Magnetococcus sp. PR-3: one gene and its partners. The protein of the gene in region 2 interacts with the protein of the main gene of each other region in a pairwise test. Links are inferred from orthologs where the notes say so. Each region holds a gene or a part of one and is shown on either strand. Other genes may lie near its edges.

Region 1 (10,405 bases), on a different replicon or contig from region 2:
GGCTACCGGGAGTACTGGTTTCCTGAGGTCCGCTCCTTAGAAGGTGCGGCCATTATGCTGACACTGGTGCTCTACCCCTATGTCTATCTACTGACCCGCGCGACTTTTCTTAACCAATCTCTCTGTGTCATGGATGTCAGCCGTACACTGGGCAACGGTCCGTGGCGTACTTTCTTTACCGTGGCGCTGCCGTTGGCTCGACCGGCCATTGTTGCGGGTCTCTCCCTCGCGCTTATGGAAACCTTAGCGGACTATGGGACCGTTCAATATTTTGGGGTCAACACCTTTACCACTGGTATTTTTAGAACCTGGTATGGTCTGGACAGCGCACCAGCGGCGGCCCAGCTTTCAGCTGTATTGCTGCTTTTTGTCTTCACTTTGATCCTTTTGGAAAGACACAGCCGTAAACGTAACCGTTATCACCAAACCAGCCAGCGTCATCAAGATCTCCGGCGAATAAACCTGCAGGGGTGGGCCAAGTGGGGGGCTTTGCTCTTTTGTGGTGGGGCGGTACTTTTAGGCTTTTTGTTGCCGGCGGGTCAGTTGGCTGTTTGGGCCTTTACGGTCGCTGAAGATCCTTTTGAAGGGCCTTTTCTTGAGTTAATTGTGAATACGCTCATGTTGGGTGGGGTGGCCTCTCTTTTAGCGCTGCTTTTGGCACTGTTTTTAGGCTATGGGCAGCGTTTAAACCGGAAAAGTCGTTTGATCGGTTTTATGGTGCGGTTGGCAGGAATGGGGTATGCCGTGCCAGGTACGGTGATCGCGGTGGGGGTGATTATTCCCTTTGCCTGGTTGGATAATACTGTAGATAGCTGGATGCGTGATCAGTTTGACCTTTCAACGGGGCTATTGCTTAGCGGTACGTTGGTCGCTTTGGTTTTTGCCTACATGGTTCGGTTTCTTGCGGTTTCCTTACAAACGGTTGAGACCGGTCTGGGGAGAATAAAACCCAGTTTGGATGAAGCTGCCCGCTCCTTGGGCTATGGGTCTGGTGCTATTTTGGGGCAGGTACATTTGCCGATCCTTAAAGGATCTCTGCTTACCGCGCTATTGTTGGTCTTTGTGGATGTGCTTAAAGAGCTACCAGCAACTTTGATTTTGCGTCCGTTCAACTTTAATACCCTGGCGGTAAGGGCCTATGAGTTGGCATCTGATGAGCGGTTGGCCGATGCGGCTCCAGCCTCCTTGGCCATTGTGGCAGTGGGGATTATTCCCGTTGTTCTGCTTAGTCTCTCCATTACAAAATCCCGACATAGCAAGTCGTAGAGGTCTCCCATGGAAGAACAGTTACAGGTTATCAATGCGGCGGTAAGTTATGGTGAAGATCCGGTGGTGCATGGGGTGAATTTCACCTTAAAACCGGGTCATATCGGCTGTCTGCTTGGGCCTAGTGGTTGCGGGAAAACCTCCTTGCTACGGGCCATTGCTGGCTTTGAGCCGCTCTCTCAAGGGGAGATTCGTCTACGGGGGGGGGTAGTCTCTCAGCCTGGTCAAACAACCCCGCCTGAAAAACGCCGGGTAGGGATGGTCTTTCAGGATTTTGCGCTCTTCCCACACTTAAATGTAGAACAGAATATTGGCTTTGGGCTAAGGCACCTAAGCCGCAAGGAAAAAAATGAAAGGGTCAGGACGCTCTTAGCGTTGGTGGAGTTGACCGAGCATGGTAAACATCACCCCCATCAACTCTCAGGTGGGCAGCAACAGCGTGTGGCTTTAGCCCGTGCCATTGCGCCCAAGCCTGAAATTTTATTGTTGGATGAACCCTTCTCCAGTATGGATACCGAGTTGCGCGAGCAGCTGGCCAGGGATATTCGCCGGGTGCTTAAGGAGGATGGTGTAACCGCTATTTTGGTTACCCATGATCAGCATGAGGCCTTCACCATGGCGGATGAAATTGGTGTGCTGGGGGAGGGGACCCTACGGCAGTGGGATAGCGCCTACGGGCTATACCACCGCCCACATGATCCTATGGTGGCAGACTTTATTGGCCAAGGTGTGATGTTACCGGGGGTGGTGCAGGGGCGTGAAGGAATTAAAACCTCTTTGGGTTTGATCACCGGTCCCGTTCAGGAGCATTTTACCGACGGATCAGCGGTGCAGATACTTATTCGGCCAGATGATCTGATTCATGATGATCATAGTAGCATGCAGTTGCCGGTCGTGGAGCGTGCCTTCCGTGGCTCTAACTATCTCTACACCTTAAAAACCCCTGCAGATGAGCGGGTTCTATGTATGGTGCAGAGCAGCCATGATCATGCCATTGGGGATGCCATCGGCGTTTACCTGGATGTGGCGCATCTGGCGCTGTTTGAAGGCTAAATGGCTGACTTCTCTGGGGGGGCCACACTCAGTGGTTCTGCTGCCGTGGCTTCATGCATGACCAGGCGTAACAGTCCTTGCGCCGCTTTACCGTGCAGGGCATGGGTAAAGTTTTTGCTTTCCAGCGCTTCCAACTCGGCCAATGACATGCGGGCCAAGCTTGGACTATGCGGCGGCTCAATCATGCCGTGCCAATCGAGTATGGCTAAGGTATCCGTCAATAAATCAGACATGGTGCTTCTCCCATAAAAGGGGGTTCCCTCATGGGTTCTATCTCAAAGGCCATGCCAAGCTAATAAAATCCTGCGTTTAAAATGTAAAAAAGGCACCTGTAAGGTGCCTTTTTTTGTCGATATAGACACTGGGTTGGTGGTTAGGTTGTAATGCCCAATGTCTTGAGTTTGCGGTGGAAAGCTGTTCTCTGCATGCCTACAGCTTCTGCTGTTCGAGAAATATTACCTTCATGCGCTTTAAGCTTGGCTTCCAGATAGAGGATCTCAAACTGCTCTCGGGCTTCCCTTAGGTTCTCACTGGCCATAAGCTCGGCAATGGGGCCGGTCTCTGGGCAGTTTTTACCGGTTTCCCGTTGGGGGGCTACAAAGCGTGGCAGATCATCTGCCCCAATTTCAGGTTGGGGGGCCATAATGGCAAGGCGCTCGACTAGGTTACGCAATTCCCGTACATTACCCGGCCAACGATACGCTGTAAGTAGGTCGATAGCCTCTTTCGTAAAGGTGCGGTCGTGGGAACCCATCCCTGCTTGGCTGTGTAGAAAGTGCCGGACCAGATCTGGAATATCTTCGGTACGATCACGTAGAGGGGGGACATCCAGGGGTACAACATTTAGACGATAAAACAGGTCTTCCCTAAAGCGACCTTCCGCCATCTCTTTACTCAGATCCCGGTTGGTTGCGGCAATAACCCGTACATCAACCTGAATCATTGGACCACCGCCCACCCGCTCAAAACGCTGTTCCTGGAGCAGGCGTAGAATACGCGCTTGAGCTGGCAGCGACATATCACCAATCTCATCCAAAAACAGTGTGCCTTGGTGACCCTCCTCCAACAAACCTCGTCGGTCACCATCACTGCTGCTACCCCCTTGGCCAAAAAGGGCGGTCTCAATACGCTCATCAGGTATGGTGGCCGAGTTTACGCCAATAAAAGGACCATTTGCACGTCTGGATAAGGCGTGAATACGGCGGGCAACAACCTCCTTGCCTGATCCAATTTCACCGTTTATTAATACCCAGCCCTCAGTGGGGGCCACACGCTGGATCTGTCCTTCCAGCCGTTGCATGGCTTTGGAGCTGCCTACCAGTTCATCTACATGGTCCATGCGTGCCTGTAAAGCACGGTTTTGCCGGCGTAGACCCAGCTCCCGAATGGCCCGATCTAGAAGTAACAAGACCCGGTCCAACGAGAGTGGTTTTTCTAGAAAGTCGTAAGCACCCAGGCGGGTTGCTTGCACCGCGGTATCAATGGTGCCATGGCCTGACATCATAATAACCGGTGCTTCACGGTTGTGACTGGGAAGATCAACCGATTTGGCGCCCTCCATATCTTTGATACAGCGCAGGGCCTCAATCCCATCCATGCCTTCCATCCAAATATCAAGCATGATGGCCGAAACCGGTGTTTCAGCCAGCGTGGTTAAGGCTTCTTCAGCGCTGGATGCCTCAAAGACGGTATAGGATTCATCTTCAAGAATCCCCCGCAAAGAGGTGCGGATAGAGGGTTCATCATCAACAATTAGTACGGTATGACTCATGATGGTATCGCGTTTATGTTCTCTTCTTGGCCACCATGTTCAGGCACCAGGAGTTGTTTAGGGCCCGATAGGGGCAGCATGAATTCTACTAAGGCACCGCCATTTGGGGCATCTTTTACCCACAGGCGACCGCCATGGTCTTCAATAATCTTTTTGACGATGGCCAGCCCAAGACCAGTTCCCTTTTTCTTGGTGGTAAAATAGGGTTCAAAAATTCGGTCTTGGCTCTCTGGCGGAATACCTGGGCCATTATCTTCCACCTGAATGTAGACCCCTCGTCCATTTTCTGCGACAAAAGCTCGGATAACAAGAAGATCTGATAGCGACAGGCTGCTTTCTAGTGCGCGGTCATCCTCCATAGCGGCAACGGCATTGGAGACCAAGTTGGTAACCACCTGCTTGACCTGTGCTCGGTCAAACGGAAAAGCCGGTATGGTGTCATCCACATCAATGTCAACCACCAGATCCTTAAACTCGGCATCATGCAGGGTCATGACCTCACGCAAGGTGTCGGGTAGGGAGTCTTTTTTCATATCCGGGCGGGGTAAACGGGCAAAGGTGGAGAACTCATCCACCAATACTTTAAGCTCTTCTACCTGCTGAATGATCGATTCGGTCCCCTCATCCAGAACCTTCCAATCGGCCAAGTCATTCAGTTCAGGTTTTAAATAGCGTCGACGCATACGTTGAGCCCAGAGTTGGATAGGCGTCAGCGGGTTTTTGATCTCATGGGCAATACGTCGGGCAACATCGCTCCAGGCCCTGGAGCGTTGCGCATGCACCACTGAGGTTAGGTCATCAAAGGTGGCAATAAAACCTGGTCCGGCCCGATCAGGTAGGGTTAAACGGGCCAACAGTGTACGGGGGCGATCATTCACATTCATCATGATCTGTACCGATAGCTCACTCATCCCCCCTTCACCACTGTTCTCTTCCAAAGTCATGGCGGTCTCCAGCAAGCTGGAAATAGGGTTAAGCACGGGCTCTGGCATGACCTGTTCAAAATGTTCCCCAACACTTTTGGTTGGTTCCACCCCTAATAGAGACCCTGCCGCAGGGTTCATCAGTGAAATCGCGCCATCCCGGTCAACACTGATCACGCCTGAGCTGATGTTGCCCACCACGGCGGCCATAAACCGACGTCGATCTTCCAGAAGATTATTACTGGCTTGTAGAGCCTGTTGGTTCTCAGCCAGACGTTGGGTCATGGCATTAAATGAGGCCATAAGAGTCGCCAACTCATCATCCCCAGTTACGGGTAGGTTGACCGACAGGTCCCCATCGGCCACTTGGCGTGTGCCCACCACCAGTTCAGTAATGGGTTCAGTAATGGTCTCTGAGATACGAAAACCAGACCAAACAGCCGCTAAAACCAGAAGCAGCGTGATCAAAATTAAGGTGATGGTATGGCTACCGCGTAGCAGACCGTGAGATGCCCCTAATTTATTATAATCCACATAGGTGGATTCAATGGTCTCCATATGGTTAAGCACCTGACCATCGATATAGCGTCCTGTGACCAAGAATAGATCAGGACCAATGCGTATATAGGCCCGAACAATGTTACCGGTATCATTGGTGTGCATGAGGGCACGGGTTGAGTTTTCTGCAATCACCGTTAAATCGGGCGTAGGGTCTTGGGGAAGTTCTCCCGCACGGGAGACATGGGTGCCATCGCCCCGGATTAATGCAATCTCATCCAGTTGCCTAGCCTGACGTTCAACTTCCAACGCTGCAGAACTTGCTTCAGCACCCTGTAAAGAGAAGGTTGAGCTGATAATACGGTTACGAATCATATCCTCAGCATCGTGCCCAACAGAGCGTTGATTCTCACGATAAAGTGCCCGTGAGACCGCCAATGATTTTTCCAGCGCTTGTGAGACCTGATCTGAAAACCAGCTATCGACCCCTTTATTCAACAGCTCAACCGACAATAAGGTAATCACCAGTGTTGGGAACAGCGACAGCGCAACAAACAGCGTAACCATACGGGTTCTTAGCTGTGACCCCGCCATACGCCGTCTACGATCCAGCCACAGCTTGGAGAGGTTACGAATAACCAAAAAACCCAACGTTAAAACCAGGAACAGGTTAACGTAGAGCAAAATCAGAAAGACCGCGCTGTAATCACCACCGCCATCAACGGTGGCACTGCCGTAGAGCCCCCGCCCGACGACCACCGAGGTGACCACAACCCCCAGTAGTAGAATTGTTAACATCCAGCGACTGAAAGGCGAAGCTGAGTTTTTTCCCCGACGCTCGTTCATTGCAGCTGGTACTCCGCCGTTTTGTCATAGGTTAAAGGTTCCCAGAAGGTCAGCATGCGGAAGAGCACCCGAAACATGCGTGAAACCCCCTGGCGATGACGTTCAAACTGACTATGCAAAATAAAATCGGCAAACTGATCAGGTTTGGCCACCACCAAAAGACCATCCAATGTTTTGGATTGAGCCAAAGGTACATAACGGGGTTGGCTTAAAAAATTCAACGCTTCAGAGGGTTCCTGGGTATAGCTTATGGCCTCTTCCGTTAGATCTTCCATCTCATAGCGTTCTGTAATGAGATGAAGTTTAACGCGCCGTTGAATTTGAGCTGCCGCAAACTCATAGTTAGGAAGCCAGCGATTATGCTTAATGAGTGTAAAACGGTAGCTTACCAGAACTGGTTGGCCCGTATTTAGGCGTTCTTTAAGGGTGTTTTTATAGGCTTTGCTCAGTTTGGCCCGGGCGTAGAGCGTATCCCCACGCACCACAGCTTCAACCGACTCTAGCACCGGTATCTGCTCTTCAATGGGCCGGTCTGCACACGCGGTAAGCCAAAAGAGAGGTAGAAACAGCAGTAGTAGTAGGCTGCCCCGAAAGAAAAGAGGACGATACAGTTGTATCGTCCTCTTCCAAATGCGTAGTTGCCAAGCCATGGCAAATCGATCCATCTTAGCTGGTTGCCGTAGCAGGTCGGGCCAGCATGCTGTGGGCAGGCTCCGCCGCTACCACACGGGCCGTTGCTGAGCTGGGGTCACCTTCTACCAGTTCCCAAGCATGGGTCTGGGCCAGCAGAGCCTTTAACAGCAGATTATTCAGTGCATGACCAGAGCGTTCCCCAACAAACTTACCAATAATAGGGGTCCCCAGTAAGTAGAGGTCACCAAGGGCATCCATTAACTTATGGCGGGCAAACTCATCTTCATACCGTAGCCCATCTTCGTTAATAATTTGATAATCACCAATGGCAATGGCGTTATCTAAGGATGCTCCTTTGGCCAATCCATTAGCCTGAAGATATTCTACTTCTTTAACAAAACCAAAGGTGCGGGCCCGGCTGACTTCTTTAACGAAGGCCGTTTCATTGAGGCTAATTCCAACCTTTTGACGCTTGAGTACAGGGTGGTCATAGTCCAGAAGAAAGCTTAAATGAAAGCCCTCACCCGGTTCAAAGCGGGCAATTTTATCGCCATCTTTGACCGTAATGGTCTCTTTGATGCGGATACGCCGTTTGGGTGCTTGTTGGTCAACAATCCCTGCACACTCCAGCAAAAAGACAAAGGGTGCAGCGCTGCCATCCATAATGGGGACTTCTGGTCCATCAATATCGACATAGGCGTTGTCCACACCCATACCGGCAAAGGCAGCCAAAAGATGTTCAATGGTTGAGATACTCACACCATCTTTATTCGCGATGGTGGTGCACAGGCGGGTATCCTTGACGTTCTCGACATGGGCAGGCACCAAAGCACCTTCCAGATCGGTACGACGAAACACGATGCCCGTGCTCTCAGGGGCGGGGCTTAGCGACAGGTAAGCCTTCTGCCCACTATGCATGCCAATACCTGTGCAGCGAACCGTGTTCTTCAATGTTCGTTGATAATGCATGGATAACTCCTCATGGAATAAGCCCTGCCGAAACATGCTTACCCCGTTTGCTCTCATCCGCTTTTTTATTCGCCATAGCGCTCAAAAAAGTCGCATCGGCATAGAATACTACGGACGGCTGCTTATAAGAAAGCAAAAGAGCAAGAATTATGCACAAAAACAGTAGTGAGAAGAAAATAAACGCGGATTTGGGTCTGTTGGCGGGTGTTCAAGGGGGGGCGGCGCCTTCCTTGGCGACCCCGCGAAGGTTTCCCTTCGCTTTAATTGGCAATCCTGCCAACTTCCTTGGATCCAAAACAGCTTCCCTGGGGAAGGTCTTGGATCGATCCCATGAGATTAGGGGCCATCCCTGGCCAAGGCTCAACCAAAGTTGAACCGTCCTTAACTGAAATAACGATATGTGACCCAGCTCACTACCATTCGACTTGGTTAGGCCATGACCCATGCAGGCCATGGCCTAACCACAGATCCTCAGTCCATTTGACGACGCAGGAAGGTTGGGACATCAAAGTCCTCATGCCCACCATGCATAGCGTCCATATTACGACGTTGACGGGACTGGCGCTCTTGGCGCATTTGACGAATGTAGTTTAGGTCTTGAACGTTGGTGTTTGGTACCGCTTCAGCAACAGGCTGTTGCATGGGTTGCTGAACAGGTTGCTCTTGCATCGGTTGCTGCATCATAGGGGCTGCAGGCTGCTGTTGCATGGGTTGTTGTTGAATCGGCTGGCTAGCAATGGCCTCTGTGCTGGCCATCTCTTGTGTTGGGAACGCCATTTGTTCAGCTTGCCCAATACCTGTTGCCACAACCGTTACACGGACACTATCTTCCAACTGCTCATTCAACGTGGTGCCAAATACAATGTTGGCATCTTCATGAGCCATGTCACGTACAACCATAACAGCCTCATCCACTTCTTGCAGCGTGAGGTTGTAACCACCAGTGATGTTAACCAAGACGCCACGGGCACCGTGAATGGATGCATCGTCCAGCAAGGGGCTGGAAATGGCATTGTTAATGGCTTCCATCGCACGACCTTCACCGGTAGCTTCAGCAGCACCCATCATGGCTTGGCCCATCTCTTCCATAACCGTGCAGACATCAGCAAAGTCAACATTGATATGGCCAGGGTGGGTGATCAGATCGGTGATACCACGTACAGCTTGGTGCAGTACATCATCAGCTTTACGGAAGGCGTCTAAAATGGTGGTGTTCTTTCCAACCGCAGCCATCAGCTTTTGGTTGGGAATGGTAATCACAGTGTCTACTTGATCACGTAGCTCTTCCAGACCCTCTTCAGCTTGGCGCATACGGCGCTTGCCTTCAAAGTGGAAAGGCTTGGTGACCACGGCGACGGTCAGAATGCCCAGCTCTTTAGAAATGCGGGCAATAATAGGGGCTGCGCCTGTGCCGGTGCCGCCGCCCATGCCGGCCGTAATAAACACCATATCAGCCCCTTCAATGGACTGACGCAGGCGTTCTTCGGTCTCCATAGCGGCATGCTTGCCTACTTCAGGCTTAGCGCCAGCTCCGAGACCACGGGTGATGTCTTCTCCGATTTGGATGCGTGTTGGAGCCAGGCTTTTGGTCAAGGCTTGGGAGTCTGTGTTGGCTACAATAAATTCAACCCCTTCAAGATGGGACTGAATCATATTATTGACTGCATTACCACCACCACCACCAACACCTACAACTTTGATGCGGGCTTCCAGTTCATCCGTGTGTGCAAACTCGATTGTCATTATTACCCCCTTGGTATTGCGCGTTTATCCGCGTCTATTTTGGGTTTGTTATGGTTATTATTTTGGTTGGTGCATCAAAAGATATCACCAAACCAGGAACGCATGCGTGAAACCACAGATCGGCTGCCACCGACATCATCCTGTGCGAACCGCATGGTAGACTCTTGCCCAAATCGATTGGCATACAGGACCAAACCTGTTGCCGTTGCAAAGCTGGGGTTAGCGATCACATCCGTCAAGCCACCAACCCCTTGGGGTAGTCCTCTACGAACAGGCTTGTTAAAGATCTCCTCAGCCAGCTCCACCATTCCTTCGGTGTTGGAAGCGCCGCCTGTCAACACAATACCTGCGGCAATCTGTTCTTCAAATCCGGAGCGCGCAATTTCACGCTGCACCAGGGTAAACAGCTCCTCGACACGGGGTTCGATAATCTCTGCCAAGATATGTCGACCCAATGAGCGGGGGGGGCGTTCACCAATGCTTGGAACTTCAATGGTCTCGTCAGGGCCCACCAAAGAGGATAGGGCACAACCAAACTTACGCTTAAGCTGTTCGGCCTCACGCGTCGGTGTACGCAGACCAACCGCAATATCGTTGGTCATGTGGTCACCACCAATCGCCAGTACGGCTGTGTGCTTGATATGACCATCGGCATAGATCGCAATATCTGCCGTACCACCACCAATATCCAACAAGCAGCAAC
Region 2 (10,693 bases):
CCATTGTTGTTAATAGTGAGCTACCGCCGTAGCTTACCAGAGGAAGGGGTATCCCCACCACAGGCAGAATGCCGACAACCATGCCAATGTTAATGACAACTTGCAGTCCTAACATGGTTAACAGGCCAACAGCTAATAGCATTCCAAAGCGGTTTCGCGCTGTCATACAGATAAACAAACCACGTGCAACGACAATGGCATAAAGCCCAAGCAGAACAATGGCACCAACAAAGCCCCACTCTTCAGCAAGCACTGAAAAAATAAAATCGGTATGCCGTTCAGGTAGAAAATTCAACAGGTTCTGACTGCCAGAAAGATACCCTTTTCCCAACACACCACCAGATCCCACTGCAATTTTAGACTGAATAATGTGATAACCAGCCCCCAATGGATCACTCTCTGGGGAGAGGAGCGTCTCAACCCGGCGCCGCTGATAGTCATGCAAACTATTCCATACCAAGGGCATGGCGGCACCAAGCATAACAAAACCACCAAGAAGAATTTTCCATGACAATCCAGCCACAAACACGACGGTAATCCCAATGGCCGCTACCGCAATGGCCGTACCCAGATCTGGCTGCTTTAAGATTAAAACCATGGGCAGGCCGATCAAAAAAGCGGGGCCGATCAGATCTTTTAAGCCAATACCTTTGGCCACATTTCGATCATGAAACCAACGCGCCAGAGCAATCGCCAGAGCCACCTTCATCAGCTCTGAAGGCTGCAAGCGCATAATCCCCAGATCAATCCACCGCCGAGCCCCCATACCGATATGGCCCATGGCAAATACCGCCACCAATAGTAATAACACCAAGAGGTAGATTAAATAGGCGTTGTGCCGAAAAACTTTTTCTCCCGCCAAGGCCAACATAAAAAACAGCATCAGCATGGCGACAATCCGTACCCCCTGCTTGATGAGAATATTACTGTCCCCACCCGTAGCTGAATACAGAACCCCTAACCCAATACCTAAAATGGCAAGAACCGCCAAAAACAGGCCCCAGGGAAAGCGATAAACCCGCTCTTCCATGGTTAAACGTTGCGATGAAGGCGTTAAAATACCTTTTCGTTTTTGTCGTTTATCGCTGTTCATACCGCTCGGCGTTCCCAACGCAGTTGTCGACGGGTAAAGTGTGCATCAATAATCGCCTGAGCAACCGGTGCGGCAGTACTACCCCCATGTCCACCATGTTCAACAATCACCGCAATAGCCAACTCTGGGTCTGTTGAGGGGGCATAACTGACAAACAGCGCATGGTCCTTAAACCGTTCTTGCTCTTCAGGAATCGGCTTGCCTCCCTCGGTTTTACGTCGATGCCGTACCACCTGTGAGGTACCCGTTTTGCCGGCAGCTCTGACCGTTTCTGGTTTGGCATTGCGGGCCGTGCCTGAGCGACCGTAGTAGACATACTCCATCGATTTTTGCACCAACTGAAGATGTTCAGGATCCAGCCGGGCATGATTGAGCACTCGGGGCTCGTAACCACCACGAGGGCGCACCAAAGAAGGCTGGTAAAGTGTCCCCCCGTTGGCGATGGTTGCTGTCATATTGACCAACTGTAGTGGTGTGGCGGAGAGATACCCCTGACCAATGGCGGTAATCAATGTCTCACCGGGAAACCATATTTTCCGATGACGCATGCGTTTCCAGTTACGGGATGGGTTAAGCCCTCGGCTCTCACCGCCCAGCTCAATCCCCGTTGTCTGACCAAAACCAAAACGACCCGCCATCGCATGAATCTGGTCAATACCCAATTTATCGGCAATACGATAAAAATAGACATCACAGGATTGAGACATGGCCTTGTTCAGGTCTACCCAGCCATGCCCCCCCCGGTGCCAACAGTGGAACCGATGACCTTTGTACGACCAATACCCTGGACAATGGAGCTTTTGGGTCGGGGTGATAACCCCTTCCCCTAAAGCTGAAAGGGCCACAACCATCTTGAAGGTTGAGCCAGGCGGATATTGACCTTGCAGAACTTTGTTGGAGAGAGGACGCTTGGGATCATTAATCAGGGTATTCCAGGCGTTACTGGTAAAACCTTGAATGAATTGATTGGGATTATAGGACGGAGAACTAACCAAGGCCAAGATCTCACCACTGCGGGGATCCATCACCACCACCGCACCGGCACGATTCCCCAAGGCCTTTTCGGCATCCTGCTGCAAGGCCATATCAATGGTAAGGACCAGATCTTCACCAGTCTTTGGCTGGCTGGCCCGCAGCTGCCGCACCTGACGCCCAACGGCATTAACCTCAATTTCGGAGATGCCTTCATCCCCCCGCAATTTTTTTTCGAAGGCACGTTCCATGCCCGTTTTACCCACCAGATCACCTGATCGGAAAGCTACCCGGCTAAATCGTTCTCGATCCCGCCCGACAACCTCCCCCAAGTACCCAAGCAAGTGGGCTGCACTATTACCATGGGGGTAGTTCCGCCGACTTTGCGCCTGTATCATCATACCTGGGAAGGCGTGCTGCCTAGCCTCAAGCCGGCTCACCTCTTCCCATTTTAGATTGTCTTTAACCTGAACAGGGAGAAAAGAGCGCTGACGCTTAACCTGTTTAAGTAACCCTTCCACCTCATCATCGGTCAGATCCACCAACTTACGCAGACGGGCCACCAGTGGCATAAGGGGCCCTGCCCGCTCGGGAACAATTAACAGACGGTAGTCTGGAACATTGTCCACCATCACCTGACCAAAGCGGTCTAAAATACGCCCCCTGGGGGCCGGGATAGGGTTCCAGCTAATCCGGTTATCTTCTGCCAGATCTTTATAATCGCCCCCTTTCAGCACCTGTAGCTGAAAGAGCCGCCCAGCAAGCAGTAAAAACAGCCCACCTTGCAGCCCACCCAGCAGCAATACCCGTTTACGGGCATCGATTCGGAAGCGTTCGTACTCATCTTCCAGCACGGGGGGTTTCTCCCAACCAGATACGGTGAATATGGATCAGCAGGGCCACGATTAAAGGGGCGATCAAAGCTGTGGCTGCAATACGGCCAAACAGAAGCGGCCAGCGCACGCCCCACCCTTGCAACAAGGTAGACAAGCCAAGCTGAATGAACTGATCCAGCATGGACAATAGCGCCAAAATGGGCAATAGAAAGATGGCATCCGTCGCCCGCAACCGACGACCAAACCGACGAATCAACAGGGTAATGAGTGTTTTACTCAGTGCATTCATACCCAGCGGTCCCCCACTGAGCACATCAACCGTCAAACCTGCACTAAAGGCAGAACCTGGCCCACAGCGGTCCGGGCGGTAGAGTCGCCAGTAAAACAGGGCAACCAACAACAGATCTGGGCGCCAAACCGACCATGCCTCATAGGGCAGCGCAACCTCCTGCACCGCCACCGCCAGCAACAGACTTAAAAAGGGCAACCAAGGTGCCAGTAAGGTACCCGCTAAGGTCATGGCGATGGTGATGCTTCAGGCATCAGACCCAGGGGCCGCAAATCGGTGGAATCGGTTATCGTAGCCTCATCCCGCTCCCGTAGTGGTACGGTTTCTACCACAGGAAGCATTAAACGCAGCTCTTCTAAGCGATCCAAATCAACCAAAGAACGGGCTTTTGCCTGGATAAACAGACCATCGACATTAAGATTTAATGCGGTCACACGGGCAACGCCAATACCCCTGGGAAACACCCCCCCCGTACCAGAGGTAATGAGTAGATCACCCACATGAATATCCCCCCCTTTGACCACAAAACGAAGATCCAGGGTTTGATCATTACGCCCCGCCACCACCGCCCGTAAACGGGAGCGCTGGACCTGGACCGGCACACGGGAGTTGATATCCTGAAGGGTCAACACAGTACTGCGCCGGGTCCCAACGGCCACCACACGACCCACCACACCCGCAGGACTTACAGCAGGGGTATCCGGTCGTACTTTTTCCTCAGCACCGGCGTTGACCAGCAGAACACGGGAAAAGGCAGAAGAGCTATCCCCGACCACACGGGCCACGGTATAGGTATAAGAAGGCTCAACCGGCATACGCAAAATCTGCCGCAGACGCCTGTTCTCCTTAAGGGTCTCATCCAGCTGCAAACGCATGGGCCCCAGGTTAGAGACCTGCCGCTTCAGGCGTCTGTTCTCCTCATCAAGCCGCCCTAGCTCCTGCAACCGTTGATTCGCTGCACGGGTAGCCTCGACAGGGGAGAGCAACAAACGTTGCACCCCCCCCATCAGGTTAGCAACACTCCCCTTAAAGGTCTGCATACCTGGCGAGTCTGCCCGGAGTACAAATAATAGAAAAACGGCCAGCAACAGAAAGGTTGCGGCCGTTAATCTTTGTCGGTGCAGACGTATGAAGCTCCACAAGGGCAGCATTTCATCCTACCAAGTTTTTACTGGTCAGTAAGGATGTCAGACATGGCATCCAGTTCATCCAACGCTTTACCGGATCCCATCACCACACAGGAGAGTGGATCTTCGGCCACAATGACAGGTAAACCCGTCTCTTCTGAGAGCAGACGATCGAGCCCACGCAGCAAGCCACCGCCACCGGTGAGGACAATACCCCGATCCACGATATCCGCCGCCAACTCAGGCGGGCAACGTTCCAGGGCAGTACGCACCCCTTCGGTTATGGCATTGATGGGCTCTTGCAGGGCTTCAAGAATTTCAGGATCAGAGATGATCTGATGCTTAGGCACACCATTAATCAAGTCACGCCCCTTAACCTCTACCTCAATACGTTCTTCCTGAGGATAGGCCGAGCCAACCTGAATTTTAATCATTTCCGCCGTGCTCTCGCCGATCAGCAGGGAGTATTTACGCCGGACGTGGGCCATAATGGCCTCATCCATTTTATCCCCACCCACACGAATGGAACGAGAAAAAACGATGCCAGCCAGGGATATAATGGCAACTTCACTGGTTCCGCCACCAATATCTACCACCATGGATCCTGAGGCATCGGTAACCGGCAACCCGGCCCCAATGGCCGCAGCCATGGGTTCTTCAATCAAGAACACCTCTCGGGCACCCGCTGTCTCAGCAGATTCCCGAATGGCTTTACGCTCCACAGGTGTCGCACCGTTGGGCACGCAGACAATAATGCGTGGAGAATGAAAAAAGCGGCGCTTATGAACCCGGCGAATAAAATGCTTCAGCATCGCCTCCGTCACCGTAAAGTCAGCGATCACCCCATCGCGCATGGGACGGGTGGCCACAATATTACCGGGGGTACGGCCCAACATACGTTTGGCTTCATTACCCACCGCCAAGACTTTACGACCATTCCGTGGGCTTTCATGGATAGCCACCACCGAAGGTTCAGAAAGTACGATGCCTTTTCCTCGCACATAGACCAAAGTGTTGGCTGTGCCAAGGTCAATGGCCATATCGGTGGAGAAAAGCCCCAAAAGTTTACTCAACATTACCGTGGAACCTCAGGTACAAGGGTCTACTCTATAGATAGGGTTTGTACGTCACTGAAACCATAGTGGCGTAACCCTGCCAATATCCAGCCTTTCCGACACCAAAAGTGTATGCAATAAACGGTGCATCCTTGGCGACGGAGGCATTTGGACTTAAGCTATAGGAATGTACACGTTACCTACCAGCGCTTCAAGCACCCATTACAGGGCAGCAGCGCATTACCTTCATTAATGGCTTTATCATGCATCGAGATGCCAAACGCCCTCTGGTCAATATTGCTGAATTGGACGCCGCCATTGCAGATTCTCTGCGACGACATGGTGCCAATATCCTAGAAACAAAAGGACGGCAAGAGCTTGTTCAACTCTTTAAGAATGCCCTGCAAATGGGCCGGGAGGCCCTACGTCTCGAACATGAAAGTGGGGCCTCGGGACGGCGCATTGTTAAAGGACACACCTTTGTGGTGGATCTACTGCTCAACCGCCTGCACGCGCTCATTCATGGGATCTCTGATCAATTGAGTGAACATGAAGCCTCGACGTTTCAGGAGAGTCCAGAAGAGCGGTATGCCATGGTCGCCACGGGGGGTTATGGCCGGGGGGAACTGGCCCCCTACTCCGATATTGACCTTTTATTTATTATTCCGGATGGTGCCAAAGCTGACATTACCGGCAAAATTGAGAAGGTTCTCTACTTCCTTTGGGATCTGGGTTTGGATGTTGGCCAAGCAGTTCGCACCTTAGATGAATGCATGGCGCAGGCTAATGAAGAGATCGAAAACCGCACCAGCATGCTGGAATCCCGCTTTTTAGCCGGGAACCGCAAACTTTTTAAGACTTTTCGAGATCAGTTTCAGGACCGTGTACTTTCTGATCCTGCCGGTTTTCTTAAAGAAAAACTGGAAGAGCAGACCAAACGCCATGAACGCTTTGGCAACTCCTTGTTCTATTTAGAACCTAATATTAAAGAGAACCCAGGCGGTTTAAGAGACATCCACACCCTCTTCTGGGCCGCCAAATATCGCTATAAGGTTCAGCGTGTTAAAGATCTCATTCCTCAACAGTTAATTACCGAGGAGGAGTACAACACCTTCACCCGAGCTCGGGAGTTTCTTTGGCGTATTCGTAACGCTCTGCACTACACAGCAGACCGACGGGATGACCGTTTGACTTTTGGTCACCAGGTCACCATTGCTCAAGATTTTAGCTATAAAGATCGTGAAGGCATGTTGGGCGTTGAGCAGTTCATGCGCCGCTACTACCAAACGGCCAAGCAGATTCATAATCTCTGCCAAGTCTTTCTTCACCAATATGCGGAAGAACATAAAGATACTGAACTTCAATCAGTACCGCTGGAAGACTGCTTTGTGCTGGATGGGGACATGCTCACGGTGAGCTGCCCCAACGCCTTTGAGGAAGATCCATCCCGGCTGATGACACTGTTTGAAACGGCGCAGCGGTATGATAAGAGCATCCATCCCAACGCGCTTCGTCAGATCACCGGCAACTTAGCCTTGGCAGACCGTAACTTTAGGCACAACGAGAAGGTGATCGAATCCTTCCGTAAAATCTTAACCGCCAATAGAGGGGTAGCCTGGGCGCTACGCCGGATGAACAACTGCGGTTTGCTGGGCCGTTTTATTCCAGAATTTGGGCGGATTATTGGCCAAACACAACACGATCTCTTTCATGTGTATACCGTGGATGAACACTCCATTTTGGCTGTGGAAGCCCTGCGTGCCATCCGTGCAGGCAAGCTCACCAACGAACTTCCACTGGCGACTGAGCTGATCAATCGAGTGCGCAACCCATTGGTTTTACTGGTGGCTGTGCTCTTTCATGATATTGCTAAAGGGCGTGGCGGTAACCATGAGATCAAAGGGGCCATTATTGCCCGCGAAGTGTGCCCACGCCTAGGCTTGGACCGTCAAGAGACCGAACAGGTGGCATGGCTGGTTCGTAACCATCTCATCTTCTCCCATACCGCCTTCCGGCGTGATGTCAACGACCCTGAAACCGTCTTCCAATTTGCCCGCCAGATGGGTGGGTTGGAAAATATGGATATGCTGTTACTGTTAACGGTTTCGGATATTCGTGCCGTCGGCCCCAATGTTTGGAATGAGTGGAAAGCCTCTCTGTTGCGTCGCCTATATGGTGTGACGTCACAAGTGATTGTTCGCGGTCTGTTTAAACCGGAAGATATGGCCGAACTGGCCCAAGAACAGCGTGAAGCAACCAGTGACATGTTGTGCGAAGATTACACAGAAGATGAGGTCCAAGCCTACTTGGATCGTTTTTATGATGACTATTTTGTGGGCTTTGAACCCGGTGCAGTTGCCGATCATTTCCGCAGTTTACATGGCAAACTTAATGATCCGCTGGCGGTCTGCTTCCGAACCAACCCAGCTTCAGATACAACAGACATGCTCATTTACTGCCAGGATCACCCTGGTCTGATTGAACGTATTTCTGGTGCTCTCGCGGTGGAATCTATTGGTATTCTCTCGGCCAACGGCAACACCACCAAAGATGGTATGGCCCTGGATATCTTTGTGATTCAGGACTGGCAAGGGCAGCCAGTGACAGACCCTGAGAAGCAAGAAAAGGTTAAAGTGACCTTAGCTAAAATACTCAGTGGCAGCATGGCCGCAAGTCTGGAACCAACCCACAAGCTTAAAATCCGTAAAGATGATCATTTTGAAGTCCCCACCTCGGTAAGCTGGGATCATCACGCTTCGGAGATCTACACCATTATGGAGATCACCACCCGTAACCGTTTTGGTCTGCTGCATGCCGTGACCCGTACCCTCGCTGAAGAGGGTGCCCAAATCAACACCTGTAAGATTGCAACCTATGGTGAAAAAGCCATTGATGTCTTTTATCTTAAAGATCTGTTTGGTCTAAGACTTAACCATAACCGTTGCCAGCGCATTGAAAAAGCACTGCACAAAACCTTGGAAGCCTTAGAGCCGGAACAGGCCGACAACTAAGCCACAATAGATCTGATGAATATCTTCCTTGGTTACGATGCGAACCATGGCAAGGCGACATTTCTGGGTAAAGCCCCCTTATTCCTAGGGGGTTTCAGTGGTTAGGGTTGCATTTTCCCTGGCATGCATGGCAAACTCCGCCACAACCTTTAGAACGTTGAGCTGCATTCATAAGAAGAATCCGGCTTTTATGTGACCCATTACTTGAGGATTACACCGTGTCTAACCCCTGGCAACCCGACTCCTGGCGCAAACTTACCGCTCTGCAACAACCCGAGTGGCCCGATCAGGCATCGCTTAAGCAGGCGTGTGACAACCTCGGCAGCTATCCGCCGCTGGTTTTTGCTGGTGAAGTACGCGCCCTCTCCGACCACTTGGCTCGTGTGGCCAATGGTCAAGCTTTTTTGCTGCAAGGTGGTGATTGTGCTGAGTCCTTTGGGGAGTTCAATGCGAACGCCATTCGTGACAAGCTGAAAATCTTACTGCAGATGGCGGTTATCCTCACCTATGGCGGTGGTCGCCCCGTGGTTAAAGTAGGACGGATTGCCGGTCAGTTTGCCAAGCCACGTTCTAGCCCGACGGAGACCAAAGGGGAGCAGACCTTACCCAGTTTCCGTGGTGAGATGGTCAACGACCCTTATTTTTCTGAAGCCTCTCGCAACCCTGATCCAAACCGCCTGGAGCGTGTTTATTTTCAGTCAGCCAGCACCCTTAACCTGCTGCGCGCCTTTACCAGTGGGGGGTATGCAGACCTGCATAGCCTGAATAATTGGACCCGTAGTTTTGTGGCTAACAGCCCCCAGGGACAACGCTATGCTGAGATAGCAGATAAGCTTAGTGATGCCCTGAAGTTTATGGACACCATTGGTATTTCCTCGAGCAACACCTCTGTGCTGCATGAGGTCGAGTACTTTACCAGCCATGAAGCCCTGATCCTGGACTATGAACAGGCGCTGACCCGTGAAGATTCACTGACCAACGAGCACTATTGTTGCTCAGCACATATGCTCTGGATTGGTGAGCGCACCCGTCAACTAGACGGTGCCCATGTAGAGTTTCTTCGTGGCGTTAAAAACCCCATCGGGGTTAAATTGGGGCCCACAGCGACAGCAGAAGATGCCTTAAGACTCTGTGATGCACTCAACCCAGATAACACACCAGGCCGGTTAACCTTCATTACCCGCTTTGGACACAATAAAGTGGAAGAGGGGCTACCTAAGCTCATTCAGGGCGTGCAACGTGAGGGGCGTTCCATTATTTGGAGCTGCGACCCCATGCATGGCAATACCTTTACAGCCAGCACCGGACACAAGACCCGTAATGTTGATCATGTCATGTCAGAGATCCGCTCTTTCTTTAATGTGCATAAAGCGGAAGGCACCTGCCCCGGCGGTGTACATTTTGAACTGACCGGCGATAAGGTAACGGAGTGTGTTGGTGGATCTCACGACCTAACAGAGGACCAGCTGCCTGAACGGTATGAAACCACTTGCGATCCACGTTTGAATGCCACCCAAAGTCTGGACATTGCTTTCTTGATTGCTGAGACACTACAAGATCTAAAAAAGTAGTCACTCCTCTCTTGTAAGTACCTAATAAAAAGGGCGGCCCTATCCCATGGGCCGCCCTTTTTATTATTGAGAGTAGATGGGTTGGAATATCTGATCACGCACCCTATTTATCTCTGCTCAGAGTAACCCATCGCAGGTTGACCCTTTACCAGTTAAAATCCTTCTCATAACCCCAACCGATTAACGCATGCCCACACATCTGTTTGGTTATCTGCTTTAAACTGTCATCAAAATGATTTTTCCAATCGCCCGGTGCCCCTTTTCTCTTAAAACCATGAACCTGCCCCGTTGCTTCCATGGTTTTAGAGCGCCCTTCAAATGTGGTTTGTTTAACTATTTGTAGGACAGCATCAGGCAGCATGGGTACCTGTAAAAAATCTGCCAGCTGCTCAACCGCTTGCGCTTTATTCATCACCAGATCTTCATAACGACTAAAAAAAAGAGGCAGCCCACTCTCCTGCCACTGACGAACCCATGAAATCAGTTTTTTATACTGTGACCCATGGTTCAGATCATCCAACTGCAGGCCCAGCATTAAGGTGGTAAGCGCTGATTTTTTATCTAAATTTTTTAGATAATTGGTCATGCATCGATTCTCTCTACCCAATATCTTGCTGTAGTAGTAATAAAATGAGACCAGCTGATCTCGGGGATCACGAAGCTGCACAATGACACGGTAGTTATTCTCTCGTAGGTATTGCACAAAATCAGGCGTTGCCTCCCAGTGCCCCACCAAGAA
Region 3 (4,672 bases), on a different replicon or contig from region 2:
CCACCAGTGATGTTAACCAAGACGCCACGGGCACCGTGAATGGATGCATCGTCCAGCAAGGGGCTGGAAATGGCATTGTTAATGGCTTCCATCGCACGACCTTCACCGGTAGCTTCAGCAGCACCCATCATGGCTTGGCCCATCTCTTCCATAACCGTGCAGACATCAGCAAAGTCAACATTGATATGGCCAGGGTGGGTGATCAGATCGGTGATACCACGTACAGCTTGGTGCAGTACATCATCAGCTTTACGGAAGGCGTCTAAAATGGTGGTGTTCTTTCCAACCGCAGCCATCAGCTTTTGGTTGGGAATGGTAATCACAGTGTCTACTTGATCACGTAGCTCTTCCAGACCCTCTTCAGCTTGGCGCATACGGCGCTTGCCTTCAAAGTGGAAAGGCTTGGTGACCACGGCGACGGTCAGAATGCCCAGCTCTTTAGAAATGCGGGCAATAATAGGGGCTGCGCCTGTGCCGGTGCCGCCGCCCATGCCGGCCGTAATAAACACCATATCAGCCCCTTCAATGGACTGACGCAGGCGTTCTTCGGTCTCCATAGCGGCATGCTTGCCTACTTCAGGCTTAGCGCCAGCTCCGAGACCACGGGTGATGTCTTCTCCGATTTGGATGCGTGTTGGAGCCAGGCTTTTGGTCAAGGCTTGGGAGTCTGTGTTGGCTACAATAAATTCAACCCCTTCAAGATGGGACTGAATCATATTATTGACTGCATTACCACCACCACCACCAACACCTACAACTTTGATGCGGGCTTCCAGTTCATCCGTGTGTGCAAACTCGATTGTCATTATTACCCCCTTGGTATTGCGCGTTTATCCGCGTCTATTTTGGGTTTGTTATGGTTATTATTTTGGTTGGTGCATCAAAAGATATCACCAAACCAGGAACGCATGCGTGAAACCACAGATCGGCTGCCACCGACATCATCCTGTGCGAACCGCATGGTAGACTCTTGCCCAAATCGATTGGCATACAGGACCAAACCTGTTGCCGTTGCAAAGCTGGGGTTAGCGATCACATCCGTCAAGCCACCAACCCCTTGGGGTAGTCCTCTACGAACAGGCTTGTTAAAGATCTCCTCAGCCAGCTCCACCATTCCTTCGGTGTTGGAAGCGCCGCCTGTCAACACAATACCTGCGGCAATCTGTTCTTCAAATCCGGAGCGCGCAATTTCACGCTGCACCAGGGTAAACAGCTCCTCGACACGGGGTTCGATAATCTCTGCCAAGATATGTCGACCCAATGAGCGGGGGGGGCGTTCACCAATGCTTGGAACTTCAATGGTCTCGTCAGGGCCCACCAAAGAGGATAGGGCACAACCAAACTTACGCTTAAGCTGTTCGGCCTCACGCGTCGGTGTACGCAGACCAACCGCAATATCGTTGGTCATGTGGTCACCACCAATCGCCAGTACGGCTGTGTGCTTGATATGACCATCGGCATAGATCGCAATATCTGCCGTACCACCACCAATATCCAACAAGCAGCAACCCAGCTCTTTTTCATCATCGGTCAAGCAGGCTTCTGCAGAAGCGAGCTGTTCCAAAATGATATCACCAACATCCAAGCCACAACGGTTGGCACATTTTACAATATTTTGAGCCGATGCCACTGCACCGGTGACCAAATGCACCCGAGCCTCTAAACGCACACCCGCCATGCCAAGTGGGTCTTTAATGCCCTCTTGGGCATCCAACACAAACTCTTGTGGAATGACATGAAGAATTTCACGATCCATAGGAATGGATTGGGCCCGCGCAGCATCCAGTACACGCTGGATATCTGTAGCATGGACTTCATTATCTTTTGTCGCAACAACCCCTTCCGAGTTATTGCTGGCGATATGTGCACCGGCGATACCCGCATAGACCATGCGGATCTCAACACCGGCCATCATCTCAGCTTCTTCCACCGCCATGCGGATGCTCTCCACGGTGGAATCGATATCGATCACCACACCTTTGCGAAGACCCCGCGAAGGGTGGGTGCCAAGGCCGATAATATCCAGACGGCCATCGGGTTGCACATCTGCGACAATGCAGCAGATTTTTGTGGTACCGATATCCAGTCCGATAATCAGGTTTTGGTCATGCTTGGCCATAATACCTTAGCCCGGTTTTGCCGTCGTTAACTGCGTTCTGTTGATGTCTGAAGTGTCTGTTAAGACCAAACAACAACCCTGTTTACTGCCTCATTTGACCAGTTAGGTCTGAGGTTTAACTACTGCCCGCCCGGTGACCCGAAGGTCAATCTGACGAATGCTGCGTTTTAAAATACTGTAGCGGTCCTGCAGTACTTTGAGCTTTGCGAGCTCTTCATCCATACGGGCCGAGTGCAACAACTTTACGCCCTTACGGGTGTAAAGTACCCAACGCCCACCCGGCAAACCCACCGCTTCAGAGAGTCGCTGATAGATCCACTGATTACGCTGTAAACGTTCCACCAGCCAGCGAATCAAAATCGGCTTTTCCGACTCTGGTGCATAATCCACGGTCACAACAGGCAGTGGCATAGGATCACCAATGGTCAACGGTTTGATGCGTTCACCCCGTTGATCCACCAGATAGAGTTGCTCCCCTTTTTTGGTCATGCATAAAGGAGTTTTCTCTTCCAGCTCAATAACCACCATGCCAGGGAAAATACGCTCAACACGCGCATTTCGTACCCATGGATAGGCCAGCAGCTGCTTACGCAGTTGTTTGGGGTGAACCGTCAGCAGATTAACAGGCTGATCCAACCCTAAATCTTTTATGAGTTGAGCGACATCGGTGTGCTTGTTGCCAAGAACACGGACATCCTCCAGGGGAAAGCGTCCAGGTGCATGCAGGGTCTGCCAACCCCAACCGAACCCGACAAGGAGAAGTACTGCCAGTAACGCTCCCTTGATTTTTTTTGGGTTCATACAGTGTGACCCAATCTTTTTTAACCGTACGTAAGGTCATTACGCAACGGATGTTGCCAGATTTTTATTTTAAATGCGCACCGTGGAGCATGCGCTCTGCTAGTTGAGGAACCTCAAGACCCGCTGCCCGGGCTGCTTTGGGTGCCAAACTGTTCTCTGTCATGCCAGGGATGGTGTTTAACTCTAACAACCACGGTGTTCCCTCAGCATCCAGGATGAAATCCGCCCGTACGAGCCCGCGACAGCCGGTGATATAGTAGGCAGCTAAGCCCATTTTCACAACCGTCTCTGTGGTCTCTTCATCCAGATTAGGGGCAGGGACCAAATAATCGGTCATACCTGCGGTATACTTACTTTTAAAGTCGTAAAAGCCCTGTTTAGGCACAATCTCAATGATGGGAAAAGCTTCACCATCTAAGATCGTCAAGGTTAACTCACGTCCCTCAATGGCGCGTTCAACCATGCACCGGCGAGAGACGGTGAGTGCTTTCGCGACACCGCGAATGAGATCATCTTTACTTTCAGTCCGGCTAATGCCAACGCTGGAGCCTGAATCAAGCGGCTTAACAAAAGCCGTGCCGGGGAAATCGCCCAGGAAATTGTCGACCAGTTCGTCGGCTTCTTCATGGTCACCGGCCAGCTCAACCCAGGCGGGTGTTGGTAAACCTTCGCTATGAAACAGGCGCTTTGTCAGCCCTTTATCCATGCAGATGGCCGAAGCTGTCACGTTTGGACCGGTATAGGGAATGCCCATGAGTTCCAGCAAACCTTGAACGGTGCCATCTTCCCCCATCGGACCGTGCAGGGCCAATACGGCCACTTCAATACCTTCGGTCTCAAGGACGCGGGCCAGGTCACGACCGACATCAATGGCAACAACATCATATTCGAGGGAGGCCAAGGCATCATAAAGGGTCTGGCCGCTCTTTAGGCTTACTTCGCGCTCATCGGAAAGGCCACCGTAGAGCACACCAATTTTTTTAAGTTTCCAATCCATGGTGTCTCTCAGCGCTTTCCAAAATGGGGTGTGCCAACGTCAAATGCCCGCTTGATGGCAGCCTGTTGGCCGCAGCGGGTATCGCACGTGCTTAATGTAGATGTGGAGTGCGTGCTCAACAATTCTACTCTTGCCAAAGGTGGACAAACCCAAAAAAACAGACTCATCCCTCGGTCTCTTTGTAGAAACCATCTGGTCTGAGAATGCCGATTTCCAGTGTCATTTTGACACCAGATTGCTGCGCCACCCGGGTTCTGGCCAGCTCAATTAGTTCCTCCATGTGCGTGGAGGAGGCTGCGCCCAGGTTGACGAAAAAGTTGCTGTGCTTTTCGGAAATTTGCGCATCACCAATACGGTGGCCGCGCAGTCCCGCTGCATTAATCAGCTTCCAGGCCGCTTCCCCAGGAGGGTTGCGGAAAATGCTGCCAGCTGAGGGATACCTCAACGGCTGTGCCTGGGTCCGTTTTTGGTTGTTGGCCCGCATCTGCGCCTTAATGGTCTCTTCATTGCCCTGGGTTAACTGAAACCGGGCAGAGATGAAAACCCATCCTGTGGGTAGGTCGCAATGGCGGTATGCCAAACCAAGTTCTTGACTATTTCGTGTGTGCAGATTGCCATCCGCATCCATCAGTTGTGCATCAAGCAGAACGCTTTTGATGTCTCCACCATAGGCTCCTGCATTCATGCGTAGCGCACCGCCGATAGAGCCAGGTATACCCGCCATAAAGGCGAGACCTGATAACCCGTTCTTTCGC

Evidence for each region.
Region 1: the proteins of V5T57_RS13245 (region 2) and ftsZ interact in binary tests that used the Escherichia coli proteins (3 or more experiments, as listed by UniProt). The link is inferred for Magnetococcus sp. PR-3 from one-to-one orthologs.
Region 3: the proteins of V5T57_RS13245 (region 2) and ftsA interact in binary tests that used the Escherichia coli proteins (3 or more experiments, as listed by UniProt). The link is inferred for Magnetococcus sp. PR-3 from one-to-one orthologs.

The regions. Positions count from the first base shown.
Region 1 is NZ_JBAHUQ010000019.1:76,044-86,448, reverse strand. What follows is about bases 7,567-10,405. They hold ftsZ (cell division protein FtsZ), read right to left. Parts: upstream 9,703-10,405; coding sequence 8,431-9,702; downstream 7,567-8,430. Other genes in these bases: ftsA (cell division protein FtsA), read right to left, coding at 9,777-10,405; lpxC (UDP-3-O-acyl-N-acetylglucosamine deacetylase), read right to left, coding at 7,567-7,959. Outside these bases: V5T57_RS12240 (ABC transporter permease), read left to right, coding at 1-1,266; V5T57_RS12235 (ABC transporter ATP-binding protein), read left to right, coding at 1,276-2,319; V5T57_RS12230 (hypothetical protein), read right to left, coding at 2,316-2,552; V5T57_RS12225 (sigma-54-dependent transcriptional regulator), read right to left, coding at 2,693-4,090; V5T57_RS12220 (sensor histidine kinase), read right to left, coding at 4,087-6,357; V5T57_RS12215 (DUF4390 domain-containing protein), read right to left, coding at 6,354-7,007; more of lpxC, read right to left, coding at 7,024-7,566. UniProt on the Escherichia coli protein: Essential cell division protein that forms a contractile ring structure (Z ring) at the future cell division site. The regulation of the ring assembly controls the timing and the location of cell division.
Region 2 is NZ_JBAHUQ010000022.1:17,290-27,982, reverse strand. What follows is about bases 3,377-6,154. They hold V5T57_RS13245 (rod shape-determining protein), read right to left. Parts: upstream 5,394-6,154; coding sequence 4,359-5,393; downstream 3,377-4,358. Other genes in these bases: glnD ([protein-PII] uridylyltransferase), read left to right, coding at 5,636-6,154; mreC (rod shape-determining protein MreC), read right to left, coding at 3,418-4,341; mreD (rod shape-determining protein MreD), read right to left, coding at 3,377-3,421. Also shown: rod shape-determining protein RodA, read right to left, coding at 1-1,093; mrdA (penicillin-binding protein 2), read right to left, coding at 1,090-2,919; more of mreD, read right to left, coding at 2,906-3,376; more of glnD, read left to right, coding at 6,155-8,383; V5T57_RS13235 (class II 3-deoxy-7-phosphoheptulonate synthase), read left to right, coding at 8,602-9,954; V5T57_RS13230 (sulfotransferase domain-containing protein), read right to left, coding at 10,100-10,693. UniProt on the Escherichia coli protein: Forms membrane-associated dynamic filaments that are essential for cell shape determination. Acts by regulating cell wall synthesis and cell elongation, and thus cell shape.
Region 3 is NZ_JBAHUQ010000019.1:72,881-77,552, reverse strand. The notes cover bases 1-2,852. They hold ftsA (cell division protein FtsA), read right to left. Parts: upstream 2,120-2,852; coding sequence 881-2,119; downstream 1-880. Other genes in these bases: V5T57_RS12195 (cell division protein FtsQ/DivIB), read right to left, coding at 2,222-2,852; ftsZ (cell division protein FtsZ), read right to left, coding at 1-806. Also shown: more of V5T57_RS12195, read right to left, coding at 2,853-2,920; V5T57_RS12190 (D-alanine--D-alanine ligase family protein), read right to left, coding at 2,985-3,917; murB (UDP-N-acetylmuramate dehydrogenase), read right to left, coding at 4,081-4,672. UniProt on the Escherichia coli protein: Essential cell division protein that assists in the assembly of the Z ring. May serve as the principal membrane anchor for the Z ring.